DNA from 4 places in the Streptomyces sp. LMG1-1-1.1 genome. Region 2 is predicted to be linked to each of the others. Evidence: riboswitches for the same ligand, from Rfam matches in the RefSeq annotation. Region 2 holds a riboswitch; each other region holds the start of a gene.
The links. Region 2 has a riboswitch for cobalamin ahead of MRBLMG1_RS30810 (ribonucleoside-diphosphate reductase subunit alpha). Riboswitches for the same ligand answer to the same signal wherever they lie in the genome.
Positions count from the first base shown of each region.

Region 1: another riboswitch for cobalamin. It lies ahead of MRBLMG1_RS13405 (ABC transporter substrate-binding protein); the one in region 2 lies ahead of MRBLMG1_RS30810 (ribonucleoside-diphosphate reductase subunit alpha).
Region 3: another riboswitch for cobalamin. It lies ahead of MRBLMG1_RS04615 (energy-coupling factor ABC transporter permease); the one in region 2 lies ahead of MRBLMG1_RS30810 (ribonucleoside-diphosphate reductase subunit alpha).
Region 4: another riboswitch for cobalamin. It lies ahead of cobN (cobaltochelatase subunit CobN); the one in region 2 lies ahead of MRBLMG1_RS30810 (ribonucleoside-diphosphate reductase subunit alpha).

Region 1 covers NZ_JBFPNH010000023.1:8,802-16,265, forward strand. The annotation lists gene MRBLMG1_RS13370 (nicotinate phosphoribosyltransferase) at 1-582, opposite strand, end outside; gene clpS (ATP-dependent Clp protease adapter ClpS) at 698-1,003, shown strand; gene MRBLMG1_RS13380 (DUF2017 domain-containing protein) at 1,003-1,587, shown strand; gene MRBLMG1_RS13385 (amino acid permease) at 1,909-3,342, shown strand; gene MRBLMG1_RS13390 (Mov34/MPN/PAD-1 family protein) at 3,419-3,844, shown strand; gene MRBLMG1_RS13395 (GlxA family transcriptional regulator) at 3,835-4,788, opposite strand; gene MRBLMG1_RS13400 (HD domain-containing protein) at 4,861-5,499, shown strand; cobalamin riboswitch at 5,492-5,626, shown strand; gene MRBLMG1_RS13405 (ABC transporter substrate-binding protein) at 5,669-6,640, shown strand; gene MRBLMG1_RS13410 (FecCD family ABC transporter permease) at 6,637-7,464, shown strand, end outside.
Region 2 covers NZ_JBFPNH010000062.1:14,269-21,732, forward strand. The annotation lists gene MRBLMG1_RS30780 (GntR family transcriptional regulator) at 63-827, shown strand; gene MRBLMG1_RS30785 (aldo/keto reductase) at 1,013-1,978, shown strand; gene MRBLMG1_RS30790 (LuxR C-terminal-related transcriptional regulator) at 2,070-3,053, shown strand; gene MRBLMG1_RS30795 (DUF3311 domain-containing protein) at 3,179-3,433, shown strand; gene mctP (monocarboxylate uptake permease MctP) at 3,430-5,052, shown strand; gene MRBLMG1_RS30805 (GNAT family N-acetyltransferase) at 5,130-5,630, shown strand; cobalamin riboswitch at 5,643-5,807, shown strand; gene MRBLMG1_RS30810 (ribonucleoside-diphosphate reductase subunit alpha) at 5,939-7,464, shown strand, end outside.
Region 3 covers NZ_JBFPNH010000012.1:174,460-181,923, forward strand. The annotation lists gene MRBLMG1_RS04595 (FAD-dependent oxidoreductase) at 1-1,504, opposite strand, end outside; gene MRBLMG1_RS04600 (ATP-binding cassette domain-containing protein) at 1,713-2,603, opposite strand; gene cbiQ (cobalt ECF transporter T component CbiQ) at 2,600-3,349, opposite strand; gene MRBLMG1_RS04610 (energy-coupling factor ABC transporter substrate-binding protein) at 3,356-3,748, opposite strand; gene MRBLMG1_RS04615 (energy-coupling factor ABC transporter permease) at 3,757-4,455, opposite strand; cobalamin riboswitch at 4,485-4,691, opposite strand; gene MRBLMG1_RS04620 (PTS-dependent dihydroxyacetone kinase phosphotransferase subunit DhaM) at 4,770-5,210, opposite strand; gene dhaL (dihydroxyacetone kinase subunit DhaL) at 5,351-5,971, opposite strand; gene dhaK (dihydroxyacetone kinase subunit DhaK) at 6,022-7,014, opposite strand.
Region 4 covers NZ_JBFPNH010000021.1:322,975-330,438, reverse strand. The annotation lists gene MRBLMG1_RS12185 (serine hydrolase) at 1-615, shown strand, start outside; gene MRBLMG1_RS12180 (precorrin-2 C(20)-methyltransferase) at 642-2,150, opposite strand; gene MRBLMG1_RS12175 (precorrin-8X methylmutase) at 2,147-2,806, opposite strand; gene MRBLMG1_RS12170 (cobalamin biosynthesis protein CobG) at 2,803-4,062, opposite strand; cobalamin riboswitch at 4,138-4,275, shown strand; gene cobN (cobaltochelatase subunit CobN) at 4,315-7,464, shown strand, end outside.

The DNA of each region.
Region 1 (7,464 bases), on a different contig from region 2:
CGCGAGGTCCGAGGTGGCGTCGAAGCCGCCGACGAAGGCGGCGCGGGAGGCGGAGACGGCCGCCAGCTCGTGGGTGCGCCGGGCGCCCATCTCGATCAGGCGCCGGCCGCCGGCCGCGGCCGACATGCGGGACGCGGCCGCGGCGATGGCCGAGTCGTGGTTGAGGATGGAGAGGATCACCGTCTCCAGGAGCACGCACTCGGCGAAGGAGCCCTCGACGCGCAGCACGGGCGAGCCGGGGAAGTACACCTCGCCCTCGGGGTAGCCCCAGATGTCGCCGGAGAAGCGGTAGCGGGCCAGCCACTCCAGGGTCGGCTCGTCGACGATGCCGCGCTCGCGCAGGAAGCCCAGGACGGCGGGGTCGAACCGGAAGTTCTCGACGGCGTCGAGGACCCGTCCGACGCCCGCGACGACGCCGTAGCGGCGCCCCTCGGGCAGTCGCCGGGTGAAGACCTCGAAGACGGAGCGCCGGTCGGCGGTTCCGGCCCGCAGGGCCGCCTGGAGCATGGTCAGCTCGTACTGATCGGTGAAGAGCGCGGTCGACGGCACGTCCACCGGCAGCCCAAGGTCCGCAGCGTTCATGTCAGCGATGCTAGCGCAGAAATCGTCAGAGTGACGATTTCTATCGCCGGATGTCCTCCGCCGAGGGCGCGCCCCGTTTGTGCGACGGGCGCCCAGGGGTGACAACATGGGGTGAGTGAGCGTCGCGCCTATTGAGATCGAACGTACGGAATCCGCCGAGGAGGTCTCCGCGGTCGTCGAACCCGACGTGCCGTGGGTGACCCTCGTGCACAACGATCCGGTCAACCTGATGAGCTACGTGGAGTACGTCTTCCAGTCGTACTTCAACTACTCCAAGCACAAGGCGCACAAGCTGATGCTCGACGTGCACAACAAGGGCCGCGCGGTGGTCTCCAGCGGCACCCGCGAGGAGATGGAACGCGACGTGCAGGCGATGCACGGCTACGGCCTCTGGGCGACCCTCACCCAGGACCGCTTCTGATGGCCGGCCACTTCGAGTCCCTGCCCGGCGGTGGCGCCGCCGTCGCGCTCGACGACGTCGAGATCTCCATCCTGCGCTCCCTCGCCGTCCAGCTCATGGAGCTGATCGGGCCGGGCGACGAGCCGGCGGCGGACGCCGACCCGCTGGCCGCGCTGTTCTCCGAGGGGCCGAGCGAGCCGCCGTCCGACCCCGCGCTCAAGCGCCTCTTCCCCGACGCGTACGGCGACGCCAGCGAGGAGCTGCGGGCGGCCGCGTCCGACTTCCGCCGCTACACCGAGAACGACCTGCGGGCCCGCAAGCGCGAGGACGCCCTCGTGGTGGTCCGCGCCCTGGACGGGCTCTCCGTCGACGCGGAGGGCGAGGGCGGGGCGGTCCTGAAGCTGACCCCGGACGAGTCCCGGGCCTGGCTCGGCGCGCTCAACGACCTCCGGCTGACCATCGGGACCCGCCTCGACGTCACGGACGACGACGAGAGCGAGCAGCTGTACCGGCTGCCGGACTCCGACCCGCGCAAGCCGATGGTGATGGCGTACCTCTGGCTGGGGGCGCTCCAGGAGTCCCTCGTCATGACCCTGATGCCGTAGCGGGTTCTCCCCGACGGCGGTTGTTCGCTCAGCGGACGCTCAAATCCGGATAACGAATGCGTTATCAGAGCGTCCGCCGTGTCATCTTGAATTCCCTTTGTCCCCATTTTTATGTGGCGCAGACCACTCCCAACTCCCTCGATCGCCCCCCACCCCGTGATAAATCTTCACGACCGCTCGGGGACGCCACCCCTGTTCCCGAGGGCGCTTGGACCGGCTGACCGCCGGTGGCACTCCATCCACATCCGGGGGGATCAGGAACTGATCCGCAGCAGACGCACTCGCAGTCGCGCGGATCGGTATGGAGAAAGGCGCACCACCATGACCTCAGTGCAGGTCAAGCAGCACGACGGCAACGAGGCCGAGGACTCCGCATCGGGCGAGGGCTACCACCGGGCACTCGGCGCCCGCCAGATCCAGATGATCGCGATCGGCGGCGCCATCGGCACCGGACTGTTCCTCGGTGCGGGCAAGGGCATCTCCATCGCGGGACCGAGCCTGATCCTCGCGTACGCCATCGCGGGCCTCGTCATCTTCTTCATCATGCGGGCACTCGGCGAGCTCCTCATGTACCGCCCGGTCTCGGGCTCCTTCTCGGAGTACGCCCGGGAGTTCATCGGCCCGTTCGCGGGCTTCGCGACCGGCTGGACCTACTGGCTCTTCTGGGTCGTCACCGGCATCACCGAGGTCACCGCCGCCGCGACCTACATGACGTACTGGTGGGACATCCCCCAGTGGCTCTCCGCCCTCGTCTTCACCGTGATCCTCTACGGCGCCAACCTGATCTCCGTGAAGCTCTTCGGTGAGCTCGAGTTCTGGTTCTCCATGGTCAAGGTCACCGCGATCGTCGGCATGATCCTGATCTGCGCCGGCATCCTCACCCTCGGCTTCTCCGACGCCGGCGACACCGCCTCCGTCACCCACCTGTGGGACCTCGGCGGCTTCTTCGCCGGCGAGGACGGCATCGGCTCGACCCTGATGACCCTCCAGATGGTCATGTTCGCGTTCCTCGCCGTCGAGCTCGTCGGCGTCACCGCGGGCGAGTCCAAGGACCCGAAGACGGTCCTGCCGAAGGCGATCAACACCGTGCCGTGGCGCATCGCCGTCTTCTACGTCGGCGCGCTGATCATGATCCTGTCGGTCGTCCCGTGGACCGAGTTCAAGCCGGGCGTCAGCCCGTTCGTCGCGGCCTTCGAGAAGATGGGCCTCGGCGTCGGCGCCGCCATCGTCAACTTCGTCGTCCTCACGGCGGCCCTGTCGTCCTGCAACTCGGGCATGTACTCCACCGGCCGCATGCTGCGCGACCTCGCGCTCAACGGCCAGGGCCCGAAGGCCTTCACCAAGCTGACCAAGTCCGGCACCCCGCTCGTCGGCACCACGGTCTCCGCCGCGCTGATGACGGTCGGCGTCTGGATCAACTACCAGTGGCCCGGCGAGGCGTTCAACTACGTCGTCTCCTTCGCCACCATCTCCGGCATGTGGGCCTGGATCGTCATCCTGATCTGCCAGATCCGCTACCGGATCAAGGCCGACCGGGGCGAGCTCCCGCAGTCGCCGTTCAAGGCGCCGGGCGGCATCTGGTTCAGCGCCTTCTCGCTCGCCTTCATCACCATGGTCATCGTGACCATGGGCATGGACAAGGACAACCGCGTCGCGCTGTACGGCGCGCCCGTCTGGGGCCTCGTCCTCGCCGTCTCCTACCTGGTCCTCAAGGCCCGCAACCCCGAGGGCGCGGCCTTCGCCAAGCGCTCCTGAGCGACCCGCGTCCAGCATCCGGGCCGTCCCGTACCACTCCTCGGTACGGGGCGGCCCGTCTGCTTATCCTGTCGGCATGCTGACCATCACCCGGGCCCTGTACGACCAGATCGTGGAACACTCCCGCGCGGACCACCCCGACGAGGCCTGCGGCGTGGTCGCCGGCCCGGCCGGCAGCGGCCGCCCCGAGCGGTTCATCCCCATGCTGAACGCCGCCCGCTCGCCCACCTTCTACGAGTTCGACTCCGCGGACCTCCTCAAGCTCTACCGCGACATGGACGACCGCGACGAGGAGCCCGTCATCGTCTACCACTCGCACACCGCCACCGAGGCCTACCCGTCCCGCACGGACATCTCGTACGCCAACGAGCCGCACGCCCACTACGTCCTCGTCTCCACCGCCGACACCGACGGCGCCGGCCCCTTCCAGTTCCGCTCCTTCACCATCGTCGAAGGCGTCGTGACCGAAGAGGACGTCGAGATCGTCGAGGCCTACGCGTAGGACGCGCCCGCCGACGTCGTGCGGAACCGCGCCAGATAGGCGGAGGGCGTCACCCCGAAATGCCGGGCGAACGCCCTCCGCAGCGTCTCGTCGCTCCCCAGACCGCTCCGCGCCGCCGCCCCCGTCACGCTCGCCCCGCCCTCCAGGAGCATCCGGGCCGCCTCCACCCGCACCCGCTCCACGTACCCCGCCGGCGTCGCCCCCACCTGCTCCCGGAACAACCGGGTCAGATGCCGGGCGCTCACCCCCGCCCGCCGCGCGAGCACCGGAGCACTGTGGTCCGCCGCCGGATCGGCCACCACCGCGTCAAGGAGCGGCCGGACCACCGGATGCGCCGTCGGAGGGGTCCGCGAGGCGGCCGAGAACTGCGACTGGCCGCCCGGCCGCTGCAGGAACACCACCAGGTCCCTGGCCACCGCACGGGCCGCCTCCGGCCCCCGGTCCTCCTCCACCAGCGCCAGGCACAGGTCGATCCCGGCCGTCACCCCCGCCGAACTCCACACCTCCCCGTCCCGCACGTGGATCGCGTCCGGATCCACCACCGCCTCCGGAAACCGGCGCCCCAGCTCCGCCGCGTGCTCCCAGTGCGTCGTCGCCCGCCGCCCGGCCAGCAGCCCCGCCGCACCCAGCGCGAACGCCCCCGTGCACACGGACGCCACCCGCCCCGAGCGCGCCGCGAGCCCCGCCACGGCCGGAGCCGCCGCCACGCACAGCTCCACGTCCACCGCCCCCGGCACCACCAGCGTGTCCGCGCCCGTCACCGCCGCCACCGCCACGTCGGCCCCGATCCGCAGCCCGCACGACGTCCGCACGTCCCGCCCGCCGGGCGTACACACCAGGACCTCGTAACCCGACCCCGCCGTGGAGAACACCTCCAGGGGAGCCGAGACGTCCAGGAGCCGGACACCGTCGAAAGCCGCCACCACCACCGTGTGCACCGTCATGTGTCCGATTCTGTGGGATACCCGTCCGTACGGACATGGCGGGGGTACGGGCCCGGCGACGAGGCTGGTCCCATGAACGCACTCGCGCTGATCCCCGACAGCGGCCTCGCCACCGCCGCCACCGAACTCGTCCGCGACACCACGAGCGAGCTGATCTACGACCACTCCCGCCGCGTCTACCTCTTCGGCGCCCTCCAGGGCCGCGCCCGCGGCCTCGCCTTCGACGCCGAACTGCTCTACGTCGGCGCGATGTTCCACGACCTCGGCCTCGGCGAGAAGCACCGGGGGAGCGGCCGCCGCTTCGAGGTCGACGGCGCCGAGGAGGCCGCCGCGTTCCTCCGCGCCCACGGCGCCGACGAGGACGCCGTCCGCCGGGTCTGGACCGCCATCGCCCTCCACACCACCCCCGGCGTGCCGGAGTTCATGGAGCCCGAGGTCGCGCTCGTCACGGCCGGCGTCGAGTACGACGTCCTCGGCATCGGCTACGACGACCCCGCCGCCGTCAGCCCCGGCGACCGGGCCGCGATCGTCGCCGCCCACCCCCGCCCCGACTTCAAGCGCCGCATCCTGGAGGCCTTCGCCGACGGCATCGCCCCCAAGCCGGAGACCACCTTCGGCAACGTCAAGGCCGACGTCCTGCGCCACTACGCCCCCGGCTTCGTCCCCGGCGACTTCGTGACCACCATCCGCGACTCGTCCTGGCCCGAGTGAGAGACTGGCCGGGACCCAAAGGCGGCAGGACCCAGGAAGCCGGTGCGAATCCGGCACGGTCCCGCCACTGTGACCGCCTCCCCCGGGGAGGCGGAAGCCAGGAACTGACCTGCCGCCTTCTCACCACCGATCGGGGACGTGGAAATCCCCGGAGGAGGCCCGTTCCGCCGTGTCCTGGCGTCGCCCGCTGCTGTCCGCAGCCGTCCTGATCCCGCTGCTCGCCGCCTGCTCGGCCGCCCCCGAGGCCGCCGCGCCACCCGCGAAGCCCGCCGCCGGATTCCCGTACACCGTCACCAACTGCGGTGTGCCGCACACCTACCAGGCCCCGCCCCGGCGTGCGGTCACCATGAACCAGCACGTCACCGAGATCATGCTCGCGCTCGGCCTGGAGAAGTCGCTCGTCGGCACCGCCTACCTCGACGACGCGATCCTCCCCGCGTACGCCAAGGCGTACGGCACCGTGCCCGTCCTCGCGAAGGAGTACCCCTCCAAGGAAGCCCTCCTCGCGGCGAACCCCGACTTCGTGTACGGCGGTTACTCCTCCGCCTTCTCCGCGAAGGACGGCCGGAGCCGCGACGACCTGGCGCGCTCCGGCATCGCGACCCGCCTCAACACCGAGTACTGCCCCACCGGTTCGCCCACCGTCGACGACCTCTACCGCGAAGTCCGTGAGACGGGCCGGACGTTCGGCGTCGCCGACCGCGCCGAGACCTGGATCCGGCAGGCCCGCGCCACCGTCGCCGCCACGGAGAAGCGGCTCGACGGCACCCGGCCCGTCTCCGTCTTCGTCTACGACAGCGGCGACAAGACCGCCTTCACCGCCGGCGGCAAGGGCATCGGCAACGACCTCGTCACCCGCGCCGGCGGCCGGAACGTCTTCGCCGACCTCGACAAGGCCTTCGGCGACGCCACCTGGGAACAGGTCGTCGACCGCCGCCCGGACGTCATCGTCATCTACGACTACGGGTCCACCACCGTCGAACAGAAGAAGAAGCGACTCCTCGACGACCCCGCCCTCAAGGACGTCCCCGCGATCCGGAACCACCGTTTCGCCGTGCTGCCGCTCTCCGACACCGTCCTCGGCGTCCGCGTCCCCGCCGCCGTCGACAAGCTGGCCGCCCAGCTCCACCCCGCCCGGTGAGCACCGCCCTCCGCCCGGCCGCGACCCCCGTACGCACCGCACCCCCCGGCCGCGGCCCCGCGCACCCCGGCCGGTACGCCCTCGTCGTCACCGGACTCGTCCTCGCCCTCGCCGCCGCCGCGCTCGCCTCCCTCGCGCTCGGCTCCGTCCGCGTCCCGCCCGGCCACGTCCTCGACGCCCTGACCGGGCGGGCGGCCCCCTCGCCGCACCGCACGATCGTGCTCGACGTACGACTGCCCCGCGTCCTCCTCGGCATCGTCGTCGGCGCCGGACTCGCCGTCGTCGGCGCCGTCCTCCAGGCCCTCGTCCGCAACCGGCTCGCCGACCCCTTCCTCCTCGGGATCTCCTCCGGAGCCTCCGCCGGCGCCGTCCTCGTCCTGGTCCTCGGCATCGGCGGAGGGGTCACCACCACCCTCGCCCTGCCCGCAGGAGCCTTCGCCGGCGCCCTGCTCGCACTCGTCCTCGTCTACGGGCTCGCGCGCCGCGGCGGGACCATGACCGGCGCCCGCCTCCTCCTCGCCGGCGTCGCCGTCTCGTACATCCTCTCCGCCCTCGCCACCCTGCTCCTCGTCGTCGCCGGACGCCCCGAACAGTTCCAGGAAGCCATGTACTGGTCCCTCGGCGGCCTCGGCAGCGCCCGCTGGGACACCCTCGCCCTGCCCGCCGCCGTCCTCGCCCTCGGCGTCGCCGCCCTCCTCACCCTCGCCCGCCCCCTCGACCTGCTCCTCACCGGCGAGGAGGGCGCCACCGTCCTCGGCCTCGACACCGCCCGCTTCCGCGCCGCCGTCTTCGTGCTCGCCTCCCTCGTCACCGCCGTCATGGTC
Region 2 (7,464 bases):
GTGAGCCGCGACAGACGGAGGAGCCGGTGACGGCAGCAGCACAGGAGTCGGGAAGGCAGGCCATGGCCACGGACGCGGGCGGCACAGAGACAGAGGGCGGGGCAGTCACCCGCACCGCGCGCGTGCCCAAGTACTACCGGCTGAAGCGTCACCTGCTCGACATGACGGAGACCCTCCCGCCCGGCACGCCGGTGCCGCCGGAGCGCACCCTGGCCGCCGAGTTCGACACCTCGCGGACCACCGTGCGCCAGGCCCTTCAGGAGCTGGTCGTCGAGGGACGCCTGGAGCGCATCCAGGGCAAGGGCACCTTCGTCGCCAAGCCCAAGGTCTCCCAGGCCCTGCAACTCACCTCGTACACCGAGGACATGCGGGCCCAGGGCCTGGAGCCGACCTCGCAGCTCCTCGACATCGGGTACGTGACCGCGGACGACACCCTCGCCGGCCTGCTCGACATCTCCACCGGCGGCCGCGTCCTGCGCATCGAGCGGCTGCGGCTGGCGAGCGGCGAGCCGATGGCCATCGAGACCACGCACCTGTCGGCGAAGCGCTTCCCCGCGCTGCGCCGGTCCCTGGTGAAGTACACCTCCCTCTACACCGCGCTCGCCGAGGTGTACGACGTGCACCTCGCCGAGGCGGAGGAGACCATCGAGACCTCCCTCGCCACCCCGCGCGAGGCCGGGCTGCTCGGCACGGACGTCGGCCTGCCGATGCTGATGCTGTCCCGCCACTCCCTCGACGGCCAGGGCGAGCCGGTGGAGTGGGTGCGCTCGGTGTACCGCGGCGACCGGTACAAGTTCGTCGCCCGCCTCCAGCGCCCCAACGGCTGAGTCCGGGCCCTGGCAGCTTCCGCCCGGCCGGAACGTGACACCTCCGCCGCGCCGCAGGTCAGCCCGCCGCCCCGGCCCACCGGGGCGGCGGCACCAAACGACCGGGCGGAGGATGCCGGCCGCTCCTCGATGACAGCGCGGGCTCGACGGCGACAGCCTTGAGCTCCGCACACGAGGAGAGAACCATGGAGTACACCACCCTCGGGGGCCCGTCCGGCCCGCGAGTGAGCACCCTCTGCCTGGGCACCCTGCCGTTCGGCACCCGGATCGACGAGGCCGCGGCCTTCGCCGTCCTCGACCGCTTCCACGAGGCCGGCGGGACGTTCATCGACACCGCGAACACCTATGCCTTCTGGGAGCCGGGCGCGACCGGCGCCGAGAGCGAACTCGTCATCGGCCGGTGGCTGGCCAGCCGGGGCGTACGGGACGAGATGGTGCTCGCCACCAAGGTCGGCGCGCTGCCGGACCCGCCGGGATCGGCCTGGCCGGAGTGCGCGGAGGGGCTCTCCGCGCCGGTGCTCCGCCGCCAGGTGGAGGAGAGCCTGCGGAACCTGGGCACGGACCGGATCGACCTGTACTACGCGCACATCGACGACCGGACGACGCCGGTCGCGGAGACCATGGGCGCGTTCGGCGAGCTGGTGGCGGCGGGGAAGATCGGCCGGGCGGGCTGCTCCAACTTCGCGGCCTGGCGGATCGAGGAGTCGCGGGGCGCGGCAGTGGCGGCCGGGGTGCCGGCCTACGCGGCCGTGCAGCAGCGGTTCACGTATCTGCGGCCGCGCCCGGGGGCGGAGTTCGGGGTGAACCCGCACGCGTCGGAGGAGCTGCTCGACTATCTGGGGACCCGGCCCGAGCTGGGCTTCGTGGCGTACACGACACAGCTGACCGGTGCGTACACCGATCCGCGCAAGGAGATACCCGAGCAGTACCGGCACGAGGGGTCGGGGCGGCGGCTCGCGGTGCTGGCCGAGGTGGCGAAGGAGCTGGGCCTGACCGCGAACCAGGTGGTGCTGGCCTGGGCCATGGGTGGCGGACTCCCGGTGCTGCCGGTGGTCGGGGCGAGTTCGGTGGGCCAGCTGGACGAGTCGCTGGACGCGGTGGGCGTACGGCTCGACGACGCGTTCAGGCGGCGGCTCGACGAGGTCGACTGACCGACACGGCACCGGCATTGGTCTAGACCTGGCCGCCCCTCCCCCTCTACGATCGCTCGCGGCACGGCCAGCGACGAGGGGGAGGCGCCGGATGCTGGAGGCGCTCGGCATACAGGAGCCGGCGGAGGCCGTCTACCGGCTGCTCCTGGAGCGGCCCGGGTGCGGCGCGAAGGAACTCGCGGACGGTCTCGGCCGCCCCGAACCCGAGGTGCGCGAGGCGCTCGACCGACTCGCGGAGCTCAAGCTCGTCCGCGTCGACGACACCTCCGGCACGGCCGAACCCCTCACCCCGGACGTCGGATTCTCGTTCCTGCTCTCTCGCGCCGAGGCCGAACTGGGCCGCAGCAGAAGGCGGTTCGAGCAGGCGGGCCGCGCGGTCGCCGGCATCCTCGCCTCGTACGGCGCGCAGCCCGCGGCCGGTGTCCGGCACGACCTGGTGGACCGCATCACCGGCCTCGACACCGTCCGCGAGCGCCTGGAGGACCTGGCCGCCAACGCCCGCACCGAATGCCTCTCCCTGCTCGCCGGCGGGGCCCAGCCCCCCGACACGATGGACGCGAGCCGGCCCCTCGACCAACTCGCCCTGGAACGAGGGGTGCGGATCCGGTCGATCTACCAGGAGAGCTTCCGCAACGACCCGCCGACCGTCGAGTACGTGCGCTGGTACCGCGACCTCGGCGGCGAGGCCAGGACCGTCCCCGTCGTCCCGCTGCTCATGGTGATCGTCGACCGCGAGGCGGCGCTCGTCCCGGTCGACCCGCGGGACGGGCGCGCCGGAGCCCTCGAAGTGCGCAGCCCCGGCCTGATCCACGCGCTCGTGGTGCTCTTCGAACGGCTGTGGGAGTCGGCCACCCCGTTCGGCGAGGCCCCGCGCCGCGACGCGCACGATCTCTCGCCGCAGGAGCGGGAGTTGCTGCTGCTCCTCGGCATCGGCTGCACCGACGACGTCGCGGCCCGGCGGCTCGGGATCTCGCTGCGGACCGTACGCCGGATGAGTTCGGACCTGATGAACCGCCTGGGCGCGCGCAGCCGTTTCGAAGCGGGCGTCCGGGCGGCCAAGGAAGGCTGGCTGTGAGGACGGCCTTCGGTGCGGGGTTCCGAAGAATCAATTCCGTTATGCGGACAGGGGTTCCCTGCGGCGAAACCGTCCCCTAGATTTCCCCACCATTACCGAGGTGGTCAGCGAGGGGACGAATCGCCATGTCAGAAGCGACACAAGGGAAACAACCGACCATCACCCCCCTGAGGGTGGTGATCGCGCTCTGCCTGTTCGCCCCGTTCGTGGCGATGCTCTGGGTGAGTTCGTACGCGAAGGTCGAACCGCTCTTCGCCGGCATCCCGTTCTTCTACTGGTACCAGATGCTCTGGGTCCTGGTCTCCACCGTGCTCACCATGGTCGCGTACCAGCTGTGGCAGCGGGACCAGCGTGCCCGCAAGGGAGGTGACGCGCGATGAAGGACGGCGTGAACGGCGTGGCGCTCGGCGTCTTCGTCTTCTTCTTCGTGGCCGTCACGGTCATGGGCTTCCTGGCCGCGCGCTGGCGCAAGGCCGAGAACGAGCACAGCCTCGACGAATGGGGCCTGGGCGGCCGGTCGTTCGGCACCTGGGTGACCTGGTTCCTGCTCGGCGGCGACCTCTACACCGCGTACACCTTCGTCGCCGTCCCGGCGGCCATCTACGCGGCGGGCGCGGCCGGCTTCTTCGCCGTGCCGTACACGATCCTGGTGTACCCGCTGATCTTCACCTTCCTGCCGCGCCTGTGGTCGGTCTCGCACAAGCACGGGTACGTGACCACCTCCGACTTCGTCCGGGGCCGCTTCGGCTCCAAGGGCCTGTCGCTCGCGGTCGCGGTCACCGGCATCCTCGCCACCATGCCGTACATCGCGCTCCAGCTCGTCGGCATCCAGGCCGTCCTGGACGTGATGGGCGTCGGCGGCGGCGAGACCACCCACTGGTTCGTCAAGGACCTGCCGCTGCTGCTCGCGTTCGGCGTCCTGGCGGCGTACACGTACTCCTCCGGCCTGCGCGCCCCGGCGCTCATCGCCTTCGTCAAGGACACCCTGATCTACATCGTGATCGCGGTGGCCATCATCTACATCCCGATCAAGCTGGGCGGCTTCGACGAGATCTTCGCCAAGGCCGGCGAGGCCTACGCGCAGACCAACCCGGCGACCGGCAAGCCGCGCGGAGCGCTCGTCCCCGGCGAGGCCGGCCAGTGGACGTACGCGACGCTGGCGCTCGGCTCGGCGCTCGCGCTCTTCATGTACCCGCACTCGATCACGGCGACGCTGTCGTCCAGGAGCCGCGAGGTCATCCGCCGCAACACCACGATCCTGCCGCTGTACTCCCTGATGCTGGGCCTGCTCGCGCTGCTCGGCTTCATGGCCATCGCCGCCGGGATCAAGGTCAAGAACGGCCAGCTCGCCATCCCGCAGCTCTTCGAGACCATGTTCCCGGACTGGTTCGCGGGTGTGGCCTTCGCCGCGATCGGCATCGGCGCGCTCGTCCCGGCCGCGATCATGTCGATCGCCGCGGCCAACCTGTTCACCAGGAACATCTACAAGGACTTCATCAAACCGGACGCGACCCCGGCGCAGGAGACCAAGGTCTCCAAGCTGGTCTCGCTCCTGGTGAAGGTCGGCGCGCTGGTCTTCGTCCTCACCATGGACAAGACGGTCGCGATCAACTTCCAGCTGCTCGGCGGCATCTGGATCCTGCAGACCTTCCCGGCCCTCGTCGGCGGCCTGTTCACCCGCTGGTTCCACCGCTGGGCGCTGCTCGCCGGCTGGGCCGTCGGCATGGTCTACGGCACGTTCGCCGCGTACGGCGTCGCCAGCCCGACCCAGAAGCACTTCGGCGGCTCCTCCGCCGAGATCCCCGGCATCGGCGAGATCGGCTACATCGGCCTCACCGCCTTCGTCCTCAACGTCGTCGTCACGGTCGTCCTGACCTTCGTCCTCAAGGCCCTCAAGGCCCCCGAGGGCATCGACGAGACCTCGCCCGAGGACTACACGGCGGACGCCGGTGACGCCGGTGTCCGCGAACTCCCGAAGGTCGGCGCCCCGGTGCACTGACCCGCGGACGCACGCGTGACGGGGGCCCGGGAGACATCCCGGGCCCCCTTCCCGTGCGGCGGAGGCAGACTGGGCCCATGGACTTCACGATCAGGGCGGTACGGCCCGAGGACCACGAAGAGCTCGGCGAGCTCACCGGACTGACCTATCTGAACGACGGGCTGCTGCTGCACGGAGAGGACGACTTCTATCTGGACGTGCTCCGCGACACGGCCCGGCGGGCTCGCGAGAGCGAGGTCCTCGTCGCCGTCGACGCGGAGGACGGGATCATCGGCGGGGTGACCTTCGCCCCCGGCGGCACCGCCTGGGCGGACATCGCCGTCGAAGGCGAGGCCGAGTTCCGGATGCTCGTGGTCGCGCCGGCGGCCCGCGGCAGGGGCGTCGGAGAAGCGCTCGTACGCGCCTGCGCGGACCGGGCGCGGGCCCTCCCCGGGTGTGCGCGGCTGGTGCTCTCCACGGACGCGAAGATGGTCGCGGCGCACCGGATCTACGACCGGCTCGGCTTCGTGCGGACCCCCGAGCGGGACTGGCAGCCGATCCCCGAACACACGCTGCTGACGTACGCGCTGGAGCTGTAGCCCCGCAACCGACACAACATGTGGGGGGTGCCGTCAGCGGCGCCCCCCACATGTATGCTCATCCTCGCTGTCGACGCAGGGGAATCCGGCGCGAATCCGGAACTGTCCCGCAACGGTGTGCTACGTGCGGTTTCGTACGGAGTGAGTCCGATGACCTGCCCACAGCGCACCCGGTCCTTCCGTTCCGGGTGCCACTGACTTCCGGGCCTCGCGGAGTGGGCCGGTGGACACGGCGCGTCCGGCGTGACGGACACCCCCTGCCCGCCTTCCCCGTCGCGGCCCCGAGCCGAGCGAGGGAGAGCCCCCACGTGACCATCGCGCCCGCCGATCCGGCTTCGGCCGAGGCTTCCGCGGTCGAGAGCGACGGCCCCGGGACCGTGCTGCTGCGGACCCTGACCGACCTCACCGCCGATCTCCCCGACACCGACCCCGGCAAGGTCGCCGCCGCCGCGCTGCGCGGCCGCAGCGCCGCGGCGGACGAGGCGGAGCTGCGCGAGCTGGCCACCGAGGCGGCCGCCGGCCTGATCTCCGAGGACCCGGCGTACTCCCGGCTCGCCGCCCGGCTCCTGACGATCACCATCGCCGACGAGGCGGCCGACCAGGGCGCGGTCTCCTTCTCCGCCTCGGTCTCCGTCGGTCACCGCGAGGGCCTGATCGCCGACCGCACCGCCGCGTTCGTCACGCTGCACGCGGACCGGCTCGACACCCTGATCGACCGGGCCGCCGACGACCGCTTCGGCTACTTCGGTCTGCGCACCCTCTACTCGCGCTACCTGCTGCGCCACCCGATCACCCGCAAGGTGATCGAGACCCCGCAGCACTTCATGCTGCGCGTCGCCTGCGGCCTGGCCGAGGACGAGAGCGTCCGCGCGCTCGACGAGGTCGCCGCGCTGTACGGGCTGATGAGCCGCCTGGACTACCTGCCGTCCTCCCCCACCCTCTTCAACTCCGGCACCCGCCACCCGCAGATGTCCTCCTGCTACCTCCTGGACTCCCCGCAGGACGAGCTGGACTCCATCTACGACCGCTACCACCAGGTCGCGCGCCTGTCGAAGCACGCCGGCGGCATCGGGCTCTCCTACTCCCGCATCCGCGCCCGCGGTTCGCTGATCCGCGGCACCAACGGCCACTCCAACGGCATCGTGCCGTTCCTGAAGACGCTCGACGCCTCCGTCGCCGCGGTGAACCAGGGCGGCCGCCGCAAGGGTGCCGCCGCCGTCTACCTCGAGACCTGGCACGCGGACGTCGAGGAGTTCCTGGAGCTCCGCGACAACACGGGCGAGGACCAGCGCCGTACGCACAACCTGAACCTGGCGCACTGGATCCCGGACGAGTTCATGCGCCGCGTCAACGCGGACGCCGACTGGTCGCTGTTCTCCCCGGCGGACGTGCCCGAGCTCGTCGACCTGTACGGCGAGGAGTTCGACGCCGCCTACCGCGCCGCCGAGGCGAAGGGCCTGGCCCGCAAGACGATGCCGGCCCGCGACCTGTACGGCCGGATGATGCGGACCCTGGCCCAGACCGGCAACGGCTGGATGACCTTCAAGGACGCGTCCAACCGGACCGCGAACCAGACCGCCGAGCCCGGCACCGTCGTCCACTCCTCGAACCTGTGCACAGAGATCATCGAGGTCACGAACGACGGCGAGACCGCCGTCTGCAACCTCGGTTCCGTGAACCTGGGCGCGTTCGTCACCGGCGGCGACATCGACTGGGAGCGCCTCGACGAGACCGTCCGCACGGCCGTCACCTTCCTCGACCGGGTCGTCGACATCAACTTCTACCCGACCGAGCAGGCCGGGCGTTCCAACGCCCGCTGGCGGCCCGTCGGCCT
Region 3 (7,464 bases), on a different contig from region 2:
TGATGGCGACCCGGTCGCCGACGGGCGCGCCGTCGCGCAGCACGTCGAGGTAGCTGACGACGCTGGGGTGGTCGACGCCCGCGATGGCGGGCGTGCGGGGGGAGACGCCGGTGGCGACGACGACCTCGTCGTAGCCGTCCAGGTCGCCCGCGGTGACCAGGGTGTTCAGCCGGACGTCGACGCCGCGCTCGGCGAGCTGGACGCGGAAGTAGCGGAGCGTCTCGTCGAACTCCTCCTTGCCGGGCACCTGCTTGGCGACGTTCAGCTGGCCGCCGATCCGGGCGGAGGCGTCGAAGAGGGTGACGGCGTGGCCGCGTTCGGCCGCCGACACGGCGCAGGCGAGACCGGCCGGGCCGGCGCCGACGACCGCGACGCGCTTGGCGAGGCGGGTGGGGGAGAGGACGAGCTCGGTCTCGTGGCAGGCGCGCGGGTTGACCAGGCAGGACGTGATCTTCAGGTTGAAGGTGTGGTCCAGGCAGGCCTGGTTGCAGCCGATGCAGGTGTTGATGGTGTCGGCGCGGCCTGCCGAGGCCTTCGCGACGAAGGCGGGGTCGGCGAGGAACGGCCGGGCGAGCGACACGAGGTCGGCGCGGCCGTCGGCGAGGATCTCCTCGGCGACCTCGGGCGTGTTGATGCGGTTGCTGGTGACGAGCGGCACGGAGACCGCGCCCATCAGCTTCTTCGTCACCCAGGTGTACGCGCCGCGCGGCACCGATGTGGCGATGGTGGGGATGCGCGCCTCGTGCCAGCCGATGCCCGTGTTGATGATGGTCGCGCCCGCCGCCTCGATCTCCTTGGCGAGCTGGACGACCTCTTCGAGGGTGGAGCCGCCGGGGACGAGGTCCAGCATGGACAGGCGGTAGACGAGGATGAAGTCCTCGCCGACCCGCTCGCGGATCCGGCGGACGATCTCCAGGGGGAAGCGGACGCGGTTCTCGTAGCCGCCGCCCCAGCGGTCGGTGCGCTGGTTGGTGGCGGCCGCGATGAACTCGTTGATCAGGTAGCCCTCGGAGCCCATCACCTCGACGCCGTCGTAGCCGGCCTCCTTGGCCAGCTCGGCGCAGCGGGCGTAGTCCTCGACGGTCTGCTCGACCTCGTCGTCGGTCAGCTCGTTCGGTACGAAGGGGCTGATCGGCGCCTTGATCGCGCTGGGGCCGACCAGGCCAGGGTGGTACGCGTACCGGCCGAAGTGCAGGATCTGCATCGCGATCCGGCCGCCCTCGGCGTGCACGGCGTCGGTGATCAGCCGGTGCTCGGCGACCTCCTCGGCGGTGGTCAGCTTGGCCCCGCCGTCCCACGGCCGTCCGGCCTCGTTGGGTGCGATGCCGCCGGTGACGATCAGGCCGGCGCCACCCTTGGCCCGCTCCGCGTAGAAGGCGGCCATGCGCTCGAAGCCGTGCTCAGTCTCCTCGAGGCCGACGTGCATCGAGCCCATGATCACCCGGTTGGGCAGGGTCGTGAACCCCAGGTCGAGCGGGCTCAGCAGGTGCGGGTACGGGGTCATGGGGCGCCTCCTCGGGCAGGATCGTCGACCTCAGTTCTAGGGGACCCCCTGTGGTTGTGCAACTAGTTGCAGAAGATTGGGGACGTGACATCTACTACTCGGTACCCACGGACGCCACCGCTCAGGACGGGCCGCCGACCCCCGTCGCGTGCGTCCCCGCCACCTGCGGCTCGACCGCCTGTGCCCTGACGGTCTGCGCCCTGACCGCCTACGCCCCGGCCACCTGCGCCCCGGCCCCCTGTGGCCCGGCCCAGGCGTCCAGGTCCTCGGGTGTCCGGGGCTCCCGCGCGTCCGGGGTGAGCAGGCCCTGTGCGCGCAGAAGGCGGGCCACGGTGGTGCCCCAGGGCCGGCGGAGCCGGGCGGCGGCGAGGAGGGCGTCGTCGGCGAGGAGCTCCGCGACCGGCCCCGTGCGAAGACCCGAGGGCGAGAGGACCGCCGCCTCGTCGGCCCAGCGCAGCGCCAGGTCCACGTCGTGCGTCGCCATCACCACCGTGGTGCCCGACGCGCGGAGCCGCCCGAGGGCGTCGAGGAGCATCTCCTGGCCGTGCGGGTCGAGGCCGGCCGTCGGCTCGTCCATGATCAGGACCCGGGGCCGCATCGCCACGGCGCCGGCGATGGCGGCCCGCTTGCGCTGACCGTACGACAACAGGTGCGTCGGCCGGTCCGCGAGCGCCACGATGTCCAGCGCCTCGAGCGCCTCGCGCACCCGGAGCCGCACCTCGTCCTCGGGCAGCCCCAGGTTCATCGGCCCGAACGACACGTCCTGGCCGACCGAGGCCGCGAACAGCTGGTCGTCCGGGTCCTGCACCACGAGCTGCACGGTGGTCCGCAGCCGGGTCAGGCCCCGGCGGTCGTACGTCACCTCCGCACCGTCCAGGAGCAGCGAACCGCCCCCGCACCGCAGCCCGCCGCTCAGCAGCCGCAGCAGCGTCGTCTTGCCGCTGCCGTTGCGGCCGAGGAGCGCGACGGCACGCCCCTCCGCCACCGCGAAGTCCACGCCCGACAGGACGGCGGGCCCGTCCTCGTAGGCGAACCCCGCCCCCACCAGCTCCACGACCGGCGTCGAGCCCCGGGGCGTCGTCGCGTTCTGAGGCGTCACGGAAGGAACCTTTCCAGTACGAGGGTGAGGGCGACGAGCCCCCCGAGCAGCACGGCCGTCGCCGCGAGGAACCGGCGGGAGATCCCGCACGCGGGCACGAGCACCCGCAGCGTCCCGTCGTACCCCCGCCCGGCGAGCCCCGACTGCAGGCGCTGCGCCCGGTCGAAGGCCCGGACGAACGTGGTCGCGCCGAGCCCCGCGAGCGAACGCCAGGTCGCGGCCCGGGTGGTGTGCCCCAGACGCGCCGCCTGGGCCTGCCGGATCCGGGACAGCGAGTCGAGCAGCAGGAAGATGATCCGGTACATCACGAGCGCCACGTCCACCACCGGCGCCGGCACGCCCGCCCGGACCAGCCGGGGCAGCACGTCGGACATCGGCGTCGTGAACGCGAACAGCAGCACCCCGAGCGAAGCCGACGCGGTCCGCAGCAACAGCCCGCCCGCGTGCGCCGGGCCACCGGGCGCCAGCGCCACGACTCCCCGCGCCCCACCCACCTCGAACAGCAGCGGGACCGCGCCCGTGACACAGAACCCGAGCGGAACGCGAAACGCCCGCCACAGCTGGCGGCCCGGCACGCCGGCCGGCCCGAGCAGCACCCCGAGCGTCACCGCCGCCACGAGCACCGCGCCCGGCCACGGCGGCAGACCCACCGCGCACAGCGTCAGACCGAAACCGAGCACCGCCTTCTCGGCGGGATGGCGGGAGCGCCAGCGACTGCTGTGCGCCGCCGCGTCGATGGGCAGCATCGGCGACTACACGTCCCGCCCGTCGACGGGCCGGGCAGCGGCCCCCGTGTCGCCCTCGTCCCCTGCCGCACCGTCCGCCTCGGCCCTCGCCGCCGCGGCCCGCGCCTCCCCCTGCCGGCGGCCGCGCCGCAGGCCGAAGTAGTACGCCAGGACGCCGGCGCCCAGGGCCGCCTGGAGCGCGAAGAGCGCCGACTCGATCTCGCCGGACGGCGGCTCGTACAGGGGGCTGAACCAGGGCTCGTAGTCGGGAGCGAGTTCGGAGACGGCCGTCTCCGCCTCCCCGTCGGACCCGGTGAACGGCTGCTCCTTGTGGTCGCCGAGACCCAGCGCCAGCGGCAGCACCGCGAGCGCGACGACGACCAGCAGCAGCAGTCCGTTGATCTTCGCGTTTCGGCTGATCCTGACGCTCATCGCGCGGCCGCCTCCTTGTCGAGCGCGGTCCGCGGCCGGGGGAGGACACCCAGCCGGGTCAGCTCGCCCTTGCTCGACTGGGTGAGGAGCCGCATCACGAGCACGGTGAGCAGGCCCTCGCTCACCGCCAGCGGAATCTGCGTCACCGCGAAGATCCCGCCGAACTTGGCCAGCGCGCCCGCCACCCCCGTCCCGGCGTCCGGGAACGCCAGCGCCAGCTGCACGCTGGTGACGCAGTACGTGGAGAGGTCGGCGACAAACGCGCCGAAGAAGACGGCCACCATCAGCGGCGTACCGAACCGGCGCAGCAGCCGGTACGTCCCGTACCCCGCCCAGGGCCCGACGATCGCCATCGAGAAGGCGTTGGCGCCGAGCGTGGTCAGGCCGCCATGGGCGAGCAGCAGCGCCTGGAACAGCAGGGTGATCGTGCCGAGGACCGCCATGATCGGCGGCCGGAACAGGATCGCGCCCAGCCCCGTACCGGTCGGATGAGAGCAACTACCCGTCACCGACGGAAGCTTGAGCGCGGACAGGACGAACGTGAAGGCGCCGGACGCGCCCAGCAGCAGCGTGGACTCGGGGTTGGACCGCACCTCTCGGGTCAGCGCGCGGACCCCGTGGACGACGAACGGGGCGGCCGCGACGCCCCAGGCGGCGGCGTGAGCGGGGGGCAGATACCCCTCGGCTATATGCATGGTCGGGAGACCCTCTCCAGCACCTCGTGGATGGACAACGCACCCTGGCCGGTCTCCTGGCTGACGGTCATGCCGTCCGACTCCGCCTTCCCACACCGCGGCGGTCTCCCGTCGCGGTCCAGTGGCTTCCCCGAGGGTGTTCCCCGCGGGGGTGGAGCCGGACCTCCCGATCACAGTGGCGAGGGCCGCACCGGTACTGCACCGGTTTCCCGTACACCAAGGCCCTGCGACATTAGTGGGTTGACCTGCTGCATCACAACACGGTCGCCACCCGGCGCGCCCCCTCCGTCACTCCGCGCACTCGCCGCGCAGCCTCATTCCTTCCGGTACGCGTACGCCTCCGAGGCCGCCGCCGCCACCGCGTCGAGGTCCCCGCCCGCGCTCGCCGTCACCAGCGCCGCGACCGCGCCCTCGACGAACGGAGCGTCCACCAACCGCGAACCCGCGGGCAGTTCGTCCCCCTCGGCCAGCAGCGCCTTCACCGTGAGCACCGCGCTCCCCAGATCGACCAGGAGCGCCACCCCGGCACCCCGGTCCACCGCCCTCGCCGCCTCGGCGATCAGCTCCGAACTCGTCCCCAGCCCCCCGTCCGGCGTCCCACCCGCCGCCGCCACCGGCGCGAGCCCACCCCCGCCCGCAAGCCCCCGCGCCAGCTCGACCACGGCCGCCGCGACCGCCGCACTGTGCGACACGAGCACGATGCCGACGGAGGCGGAGGGGGAGGGGGAGGGGGAGGCGGACGCGGACGCGGACACGGACGCGCCCGACGTCGACGAGACGGATGTCGGAGCGCCGGGTGTCGGAGCGTCGGGTGTCGAAGCGTCGGGAGTCGAAGCGTCGGATGCCGAAGCTCCGGACGTCGAAGGGCCGGGAGTCGACCCGTCAGTCGCCGTGTTCAAGACACCCCCTCGGTGCGCGCGGTCTCGGCGAGCGTCGAGAACAGCAGGGCCGACGACGTCGCCCCCGGATCCTGGTGCCCGACCGACCGTTCGCCGAGGTAGCTCGCCCGACCCTTGCGCGCCCGCAGGGGTACGGTCCCGAGGGCGCCCTCCTCGGCGGCGGCGCGGGCCGCGTCGAACGAGGTCCGCAGGCCCTCCACGGCCGGCACCAGCGCGTCCAGCATCGTCTTGTCGCCCACCTGCGCTCCGCCGAGCTGGGACACGGCGGCGACGCCCGCACCCAGTGCCTCCGCGAGCTGCGCGCGGTTGATCCGCTCGTCGTCGCCGAGGGTCTTGCCGGTGCGGCGCAGCAGCGTCCCGTACAGGGGCCCCGACGCGCCGCCGACGGTGGAGATGAGCTGCCGTCCTGCGGTGCCCAGCACGGCGCCGGGGGTCGTCGGCGGTTCCTTGGCCAGCGTCTCGGCGACGGCGGCGAATCCGCGCTTGAGGTTGGCGCCGTGGTCGGCGTCGCCGATGGCCGAGTCCAGCTCGGTCAGCCGGTCCGCCTCGCGCTCCACGACCTCGGCGACCGCGGCCAGCCAGCGCACCAGGAACTCCGCGCCGAACGTCTCCGTCATGCCCTCTCCCTCGCCCGTTCCCTCGTCCGCCGGTGTCCTCACGGCCCGGCTCACCGGCCCCAGCGCAGCGCGGGCGTCTGCACCGGCGCGTCCCACAGCCGCAGCAGTTCCTCGTCCACCTGGCACAGCGAGACCGAGCAGCCCGCCATGTCGAGCGAGGTCACGTAGTTCCCGACCAGTGTCCGCGCCACCGGCACGCCCCGCTCGGCGAGCACCCGCTGCACCTCCGCGTTGAAGCCGTACAGCTCAAGGAGCGGAGTCCCGCCCATGCCGTTGACCAGCACGAGCACCGGACCGGTGGGGCGCAGGTCCTCGATGACGGCGTCCACGGCGAAGTCGGCGATCTCCCGCGACGTCATCATGGCCCGGCGCTCGCGGCCCGGCTCGCCATGGATCCCGACGCCCAACTCCAGCTCCCCGTCCGGGAGGTCGAAGGTGGGGCTGCCCTTCGCGGGCGTCGTGCACGCGCTCAGTGCCACCCCGAAGGACCGCGACCGCTCGTTCACCCGGCGCGCGACCGACTCCACCCGCTCCAGCGGCGCCCCCTCCTCGGCCGCCGCCCCCGCGATCTTCTCCACGAACAGCGTGCCACCCGTGCCGCGCCGCCCCGCCGTGTACAGGCTGTCCGTCACCGCCACGTCGTCGTCGACCAGGACCTTCGCGACCTGGATGCCCTCGTCCTCCGCGAGCTCCGCAGCCATCTCGAAGTTCAGTACGTCCCCCGTGTAGTTCTTCACGACGAACAGCACCCCGGCCCCGCTGTCCACCGCCGCCGCGGCCCGCACCATCTGATCGGGCACCGGCGACGTGAACACCTCCCCAGGACACGCCGCCGCCAACATCCCCGGCCCCACGAACCCCCCGTGCAACGGCTCATGCCCGGACCCACCCCCGGACACCAACGCCACCTTCCCCGCCACGGGCGCGTCCCTCCGCACCACGACCCGCCGCTCCACGTCCACGGTCAACTCGGGATGTGCCGCCGCCATCCCCCGCAGCGCGTCAGCGACGACGGTCTCCGGGACGTTGATCAACATTCTCATACGTGACTCCTAGCAGGTAGCGGGTGTGGCCCTGACCGGTGTCTTGCTGACTTAGGTGACGGCGTGTCAGGTGCCGACTCGATGTGCGGTGGTTTGCAGGTGCAGAGGATGGTCCCTTCAGCAGTATCGTCGGCTGCCGGCGACGATCACAGACCGCCTTGACCGGTGTGTTGCTTGGACACGTGGCGGCGTCGACGCTGCCTAAGCAGGTTGACGGACGCTCGCGCCGTGTCTCGCTGCCGTGTGGGCGCCTACTCATCGTCGGCCCGGGCTCTGCGTCTTCCGGGCCGCCGCAGGGGGGGCGTTGGCAGATTCTTCGTCTACCAGCGGTTCACGGGTTCCGACGTGCTGGCCAGGGGGAATGTTCTCGCTGACGGTCCTCGTGAGCGAGATGGCCCGGGAATGGTCCGGATCTTGGGGCTTGATGGCGCTTGGCGTTGGAGACTTCGG
Region 4 (7,464 bases), on a different contig from region 2:
GCGCGGGCGCCGGCGGCCAGGACCGGGTTCTACGGCCTCGGCTGGAACGTGTCGTACGACGACGAGGGAAGGCTGCGGCTCTCGCACACCGGCGCGTTCGCGGAGGGCGCGCACACCAACGTGACGATGCTGCCGGGTGAGGAGCTGGGGATCGTCGTCCTCACGAACGGGGCGCCGGTCGGCGTCGCGGACGCGGTCGCCCTGGACTTCTTCGACACCGCGCAGGAGGGGAAGCCCAGCCGGGACTGGATGCCGCTCGTCAACGCGCTCTACGAGCAGGAGGCGGAAGCGGGCCGGTCCGACACGGACTACGCGCGTCCGCCGGCCGACGCGGCCGCCGCGAAGCCCGCCGCCGCCTACACCGGCACGTACACCAGCGACTACTACGGCCGGCTCACCGTGGCCGAGGCCGACGGCGGCCTGGTGCTGCGGCTGGGGCCGGAGCCCCAGACGTACCGGCTGACGCACTACGCCGGTGACACGTTCAGCTTCCCGACGCGGGGGGAGAACGCCGTCGGCCTCACCGGCGTGACGTTCTCCCCGGACGGCAAGACCGTCCGCGTCGAGTACCTGGACCAGGAGGGGCTGGGGACCTTCACCCGTACCTCTTCCTAGGGCGACAGGCCCTGGCTGCGGTCGGCTCAGCCGTACCGGCGCGGGGTCCAGGCGATGGTGCGGCCGTCGGCGCGTTCGACGGCGCGGGTCTGCGAGGAGCCGACGAGGAGCAGGGTGCGCATGTCGACCTCGGACGGTTCCAGGGTCTTGAGGGTGACGACGCGGACGGACTGCTCGGGGCCGCCGACGTCGCGGGCGACGACGACGGGCGTCTCGGGGGACCGCAGTTCGAGGAGGAGGTCGCGGGCGGCGGCCACCTGGTGGGTGCGGGACCTGGAGCCCGGGTTGTAGAGGGCGACGACCAGGTCGGCGGAGGCGGCGGCGCGCAGCCGGGCCTCGATGACGTCCCAGGGCTTGAGCCGGTCGGAGAGGGAGATCGTGGCGTAGTCGTGGCCGAGGGGGGCGCCCGCGGCGGCGGCGGCCGCGTTGGCGGCGGTCACCCCGGGGAGGACCCGTACGGGCACGTCGGCGTACTCCGGTTCGCAGGCGACCTCCAGGACGGCGGTGGCCATGGCGAAGACGCCGGGGTCGCCGCCGGAGACGACCGCGACCTTGCGGCCGCGCCGGGCCAGGTCGAGGGCGAACTCGGCGCGCTCGGACTCGACCTTGTTGTCGGAGCCGTGGCGGATCTGGCCGGGGCGGAGCACCGGCACCCGGTCGAGGTAGGTGGTGTAGCCGACGAGGACGTCGGCGTTGACGAGCGCGCCGCGCGACTCGGGCGTCAACCAGGGCGCGCCGGCCGGGCCGGTGCCGACGACGACGACCTCGCCCCGGTCCCGTACGGGGGGCTGCTGGTCGACGCGGGAGGGCAGGACGGCGACCGAGAAGTAGGGGACGGTGGACGGGTCCACGTCCGTCAGGCGCTCGGTCCGCTCGCCGGCCATGAACGCCCGCTCCACGTAACGGGCGTCGTCGAGGCGCCCGGCCCGCTCCAGGGCCCGCTTCACGGTGGGGAAGGTGCGGCCGAGCTTCATCACGACCGCCGAGTCGGTGCCGGCGAGACGGGCCGTCAGCTCGTCCTCGGGCAGCGTGCCGGGGATGATCGTGAGGACTTCCTCCGCCTCGCACAGCGGCTCGCCGAGGCGGGCGGCGGCGGCGCTCACGGAGGTGACGCCGGGGATGACGGTGGTGTCGTAGCGGTCGGCGAGCCGCTTGTGCATGTGCTGGTAGGAGCCGTAGAACAGCGGGTCGCCCTCGGCGAGGACGGCGACGGTGCGGCCGGCGTCGAGGTGGGCGGCGAGGCGGGCCGCGGCCTCCTCGTAGAAGTCGTCCAGGGCGCCCCGGTAGCCGCCGGGGTGGTCCGTGGTCTCCACCGTGAGCGGGTACATCAGCCGCTCCTCGACGTGGTCGTCGCGGAGGTGTTCGGCGGCGATGGAGCGGGCGATGGAGCGGCCGTGGCGGGCCGAGTGGTACGCGACGACGTCGGCGGCGGCGATGGCCTTGACCGCGGCGACCGTCATCAGGTTCGGGTCGCCGGGCCCGAGGCCGACGCCGTACAGCTTGCCCTTCACCGGTGCGTCCTCGGTGCCGCTCATGCCTGGATCTCCGCTTCGTGGGCGATGGCGTTGATCGCGGCGGCCGTCATGGCGCTGCCGCCGCGTCGGCCGCGTACGACGAGGTAGTCGAGGCCGAGTTCGTGGGCGCGGTCGGCGAGCGCGTCCTTGGATTCGGCGGCGCCGATGAAGCCGACCGGTATGCCGAGGACGGCGGCGGGCCGGCCGGCGCCCTTGGCGACCATCTCCAGGAGGTGGAAGAGGGCGGTGGGGGCGTTGCCGATGGCGACGACGGAGCCTTCGAGGCGGTCCCGCCAGAGTTCGAGGGCGGCGGCGGAGCGGGTGGTGCCGAGTTCGGCGGCGAGGGCGGGCACGGCCGGGTCGGACAGCGCGCAGACCACCTCGTTGTCGGCGGGCAGCCGCTTGCGGGTGACGCCGCTGGCGACCATCTGCGCGTCGCACAGGATCGGGGCGCCGGCGCGGAGGGCCGCGCGGCCCCGGGAGACGACCTGCGGCGAGTAGGCGATATCGCGTACGAGGTCGGTCATGCCGCAGGCGTGGATCATCCGGACCGCCACCTGGGCGACGTCGGCGGGCAGGCCCGCCAGATCCGCCTCGGCGCGGATCGTGGCAAAGGACTGGCGGTAGATCTCCGCCCCGTCCTTCTCGTAGTCGAACATCGTGTCGCTCTCGCTCATCTCGTCGTCGTGCGGGCCGTGGTGACAGCTTCGGTCAGGGCGGTACGGGAGGTGGGGGCGCCGTCCACCAGGTAGGCGCCGTCGGCGGTGGCGACGACGTCGACCCAGGTGCCGTGCGGGTGACCGCAGCGGCGCTCGCACCCGGAGTAGTGGACGGGAAGGACCGGGAGGCCGGCGGCTCGGGCGGGACCGGGCCGCTCGGGGGCCGCGTCGGCGCGGACGTCCGCGAGGGACTTGGCGCAGCCGGGCCGCCCCGTGCAGGCGGTGACGCCCGCCCCGGGGGAGTCGGGGCAGGTGATCAGCCCGTGCGCGGCGAGGCCGGCGAGCCGGTCGGCCGCGGCCCCGACCACGACGGCGCCGCGCCACGGCGTCAGCCGGACCTCGTCGGCGGGCAGCAGCGCGCGCAGCTGGGCGGCGGTGAGGCGGCCGAGGGGCGCGAGGACGTACAGGGCGCCGGTGCCGAGCGGCCCGGGGGCGGGCGGCGTGCCGAGGACGAGGAGCGACCGCGCCGGCGGTACGGGCTCCGCCGCGATCCCGGCCCGGCCGAGGGCGCCCGGCACGTCCGGGGCGGACCCCTCCGGTAGTTCCCGCACCCGCCAGGCGCCGTTCCCGGCCTCGCGGGCGGCGTCGAGGAAGGCTCCGGCGGCGGCGAGGGCGGCGCGGGGCGCGTCGGCTCCGGCGATCCGGAAGGCCCTCCCGCCGACGTACATGACGACTGTCCCCGGCTCCGCTGCGACCAAGGTCACATCGCCGCCGAGGCCCGCCACGTCTCCGCGGCCGTCGTCGAGGACGAAGAGGAAGCGGCCCGAGAGCGCCGCCGCCCAGGGCTCCGCGCAGAGCAGGGAGTCGAGCGCGCGGGCCCACAACTGGACCTCGGGGCCGCCGAGTCCGTCGAGTCCGGCGGTCGGCGAGGCGACGATGTTGCGGACGCGTTCGTGGGTGGGGGAGGGGAGCAGGCCCGCGTCGGCGAGCAGTTCCGCGAGGGTCGCGCCGCAGTCGTCCGCGAGGCCGCGGAGTTCCGCGTTGCCCCGCGAGGTGACGCTGATCCGCCCGTCGCCGAGGGTCTCCGCCGCGTGCGCCAGGATCTCGACCTGACGTGCCGTCAAGCGCCCTGCGGGCAGGCGCAGTCGGGCCAGCCGACCGTCGTCGGCCGCGTGCAGGCGCAACGCCCCTGGGCAGGCGTCTCCGCGGTCCCGAATGCGAGGTTCGCCCGGTTCGGGAGCCGGGGGTGGGGTGGGCGGCATGGCGGCGAGCATACCCACGGGCCACCGGCCGACCACCGGGTGTGATCCGGCCGACTCCCCGGCACGCCCCGCCCCGCCGACGGCACGATCTACTATGCACACGGCATGGGGTCGCAGGACCCCGGGGAGGAAGCCCGGTGAGAATCCGGCGCGGTCCCGCCACTGTGAACCCGTACCAGCGATGGCACGGGTGAGTCAGGAACTCCCCGCCATCCACACGACCACCCGGGGCGCGGACAACCCCGAGGAAGGCCTGAGCTCGCCATGCTTCTGCTGCTGTCGCACTCCGACACCGACCTGCTCAGCGCCCGTGCGGCGAACGCCGGCTCCGCCGGCGGCCCGGTCGAGTACCGCTTCGCCAACCCCTCCCGCCTCCCCCTCGCCGACCTGCCCGGCCTCCTCGACGACGCCGAACTCGTCGTCGTCCGCCTCCTCGGCGGCCTCCGCTCCTGGCAGGAAGGCCTCGACGCGATCCGCGCGGCCGGAAAGCCGGTCGTCGTCCTCAGCGGAGAACAGGCCCCCGACGCCCAGCTGATGGAGGCCTCCACCGTCCCCGTCGGCGTCGCCACCGAGGCCCACGCCTACCTGGCGCACGGCGGCCCGGAGAACCTGGAGCAGCTGGCCCGGTTCCTCTCCGACACCGTCCTGCTCACCGGCCACGGCTTCGAGGCCCCGGCCGCCGCCCCCACCTGGGGCCCGCTGGAGCGCACCCCGAAGCCCACCGACGGCCCGACCATCGCCGTGCTCTACTACCGCGCCCACCACATGAGCGGGAACACCGCCTTCGTCGGCGCCCTCTGCGACGCCATCGAGGACGCCGGAGCCCGGGCGCTGCCGCTGTACGTGGCCTCCCTGCGCGCCCCCGAGGCGGAACTCGTCTCCGTCCTGCGGGGAGCCGACGCCATCGTCACCACCGTCCTCGCGGCCGGCGGCACCAAGCCGGCCGAGGCGCAGGCCGGCGGCGACGAGGAGGCCTGGGACGCGGGCGCGCTCGCCGCGCTCGACGTGCCGATCCTCCAGGCGCTGTGCCTGACCGGCTCGCGGTCCGCGTGGGAGGAGAACGACGAGGGCCTCTCGCCGCTGGACGCCGCCAGCCAGGTCGCCGTGCCCGAGTTCGACGGCCGGCTCATCACCGTCCCGTTCTCCTTCAAGGAGATCGACGAGGACGGCCTGCCCGCGTACGTCGCCGACGCCGAGCGCGCTGCCCGCGTGGCCGGGATCGCCGTCCGGCACGCCCGGCTCCGCCACATCCCGAACGCCGAGAAGAAGCTGGCGCTCGTCCTCTCCGCGTACCCGACCAAGCACTCCCGCATCGGCAACGCGGTCGGCCTCGACACCCCCGCCTCCGCCGTCGCCCTGCTCCGCCGCCTCCGCGAGGAGGGCTACGACTTCGGACCGGAGGAGGACCTCCCCGGCCTGGTCTCCGGCGACGGCGACGAGCTGATCTACGCCCTCATCGAGGCCGGCGGCCACGACCAGGACTGGCTCACCGAGGAGCAGCTCGCCCGCATCCCGGTCCGCATCCCGGCCGCCGACTACAAGCGCTGGTACGCGACGCTGCCCGCCGAACTCCGCGAGCGGGTCGAGGAGCACTGGGGCCCGGCGCCCGGCGAGATGTTCCTCGACCGGTCCCGCAACCCGGAGGGCGACATCGTCCTCGCCGCCCTGCGGCGCGGGAACCTGCTGATCCTCATCCAGCCGCCGCGCGGCTTCGGCGAGAACCCGATCGCGATCTACCACGACCCCGATCTCCCGCCGTCCCACCACTACCTGGCCGCCTACCGTTGGATCGCCGCCCGCGCCGAGGACGGCGGCTTCGGCGCCGACGCCATGGTCCACCTGGGCAAGCACGGCAACCTGGAGTGGCTGCCCGGCAAGAACGCCGGCCTGTCCGCCGCCTGCGGCCCGGACGCGGCGCTCGGCGACATCCCGCTGGTCTACCCGTTCCTCGTCAACGACCCGGGCGAGGGCACCCAGGCCAAGCGGCGCGTCCACGCCACCCTCGTCGACCACCTGGTCCCGCCGATGGCCCGCGCCGACTCGTACGGCGACATCGCGCGCCTGGAGCAGCTCCTCGACGAGTACGCGCAGATCTCCTCCATGGACCCGGCGAAGCTGCCCGCGATCCGCGCCCAGATCTGGACGCTGATCCAGGCCGCCAAGCTCGACCACGACCTGGGCCTCCAGGAGCGCCCGGAGGACGACGGCTTCGACGACTTCCTGCTGCACGTCGACGGCTGGCTGTGCGAGGTCAAGGACGCCCAGATCCGCGACGGTCTGCACGTCCTCGGCGGCGCCCCGGAGGGCGAGGCCCGCGTCAACCTGGTCCTCTCCATCCTGCGCGCCCGCCAGATCTGGGGCGGCACGCAGGCGCTGCCCGGCCTGCGCGAGGCCCTCGGCCTCGACGAGTCGGCCGCGACCCGCACCACCGCCGACGAGGCGGAGGAGAAGGCCCGCGCGCTCGTCGAGGGCATGGAGGCCGCCGGCTGGTCCGTGGCCGCGATCGACACCGTCGCCGCCGCGTACGGCCCCGAGGTGCACGCCGTGCTGCGGTTCGCCTGCGAGCAGGTCGTGCCGCGCCTCGCCGCCACCACCGACGAGCTGACGCACGCCGTGCACGCCCTGAACGGCGGCTTCGTCCCGGCGGGCCCGTCCGGCTCCCCGCTGCGCGGCCTGGTCAACGTCCTGCCGACCGGCCGGAACTTCTACTCGGTCGACCCGAAGGCCGTGCCGTCCCGGCTCGCCTGGGAGACCGGCCAGGCCCTCGCCGACTCCCTCCTGGAGCGCTACCGCACCGACAACGGCACGTGGCCGACCTCGGTGGGCCTCTCCCTGTGGGGTACGAGCGCGATGCGCACCGCCGGCGACGACGTCGCCGAGGCGCTCGCCCTGCTCGGCGTCCGTCCGCTGTGGGACGAGGCCTCCCGCCGCGTCAACGGTCTGGAGCCGATCCCGCTCGCCGAGCTCGGCCGCCCGCGCGTGGACGTCACCCTGCGCATCTCCGGCTTCTTCCGTGACGCGTTCCCGCACGTCATCGGTCTCCTCGACGACGCCGTGCGGCTCGTGGCGGGCCTGGAGGACGAGTCCGCCGAGGACAACTACGTCCGGGCGCACGCGCAGGCCGACCTCGCCGAGCACGGCGACGAGCGGCGCGCCACCACCCGCATCTTCGGCTCGCGCCCCGGCACGTACGGCGCGGGCATCCTCCAGCTGATCGACTCGCGCGACTGGCGCACGGACGCCGACCTCGCCGAGGTGTACACGGTGTGGGGCGGGTACGCGTACGGGCGCGGGCTCGAAGGCCGCCCGGCGCGCGCCGAGATGGAGACCGCGTACAAGCGGATCGCGGTCGCCGCGAAGAACACGGACACCCGCGAGCACGACATCGCCGACTCCGACGACTACTTCCAGTAC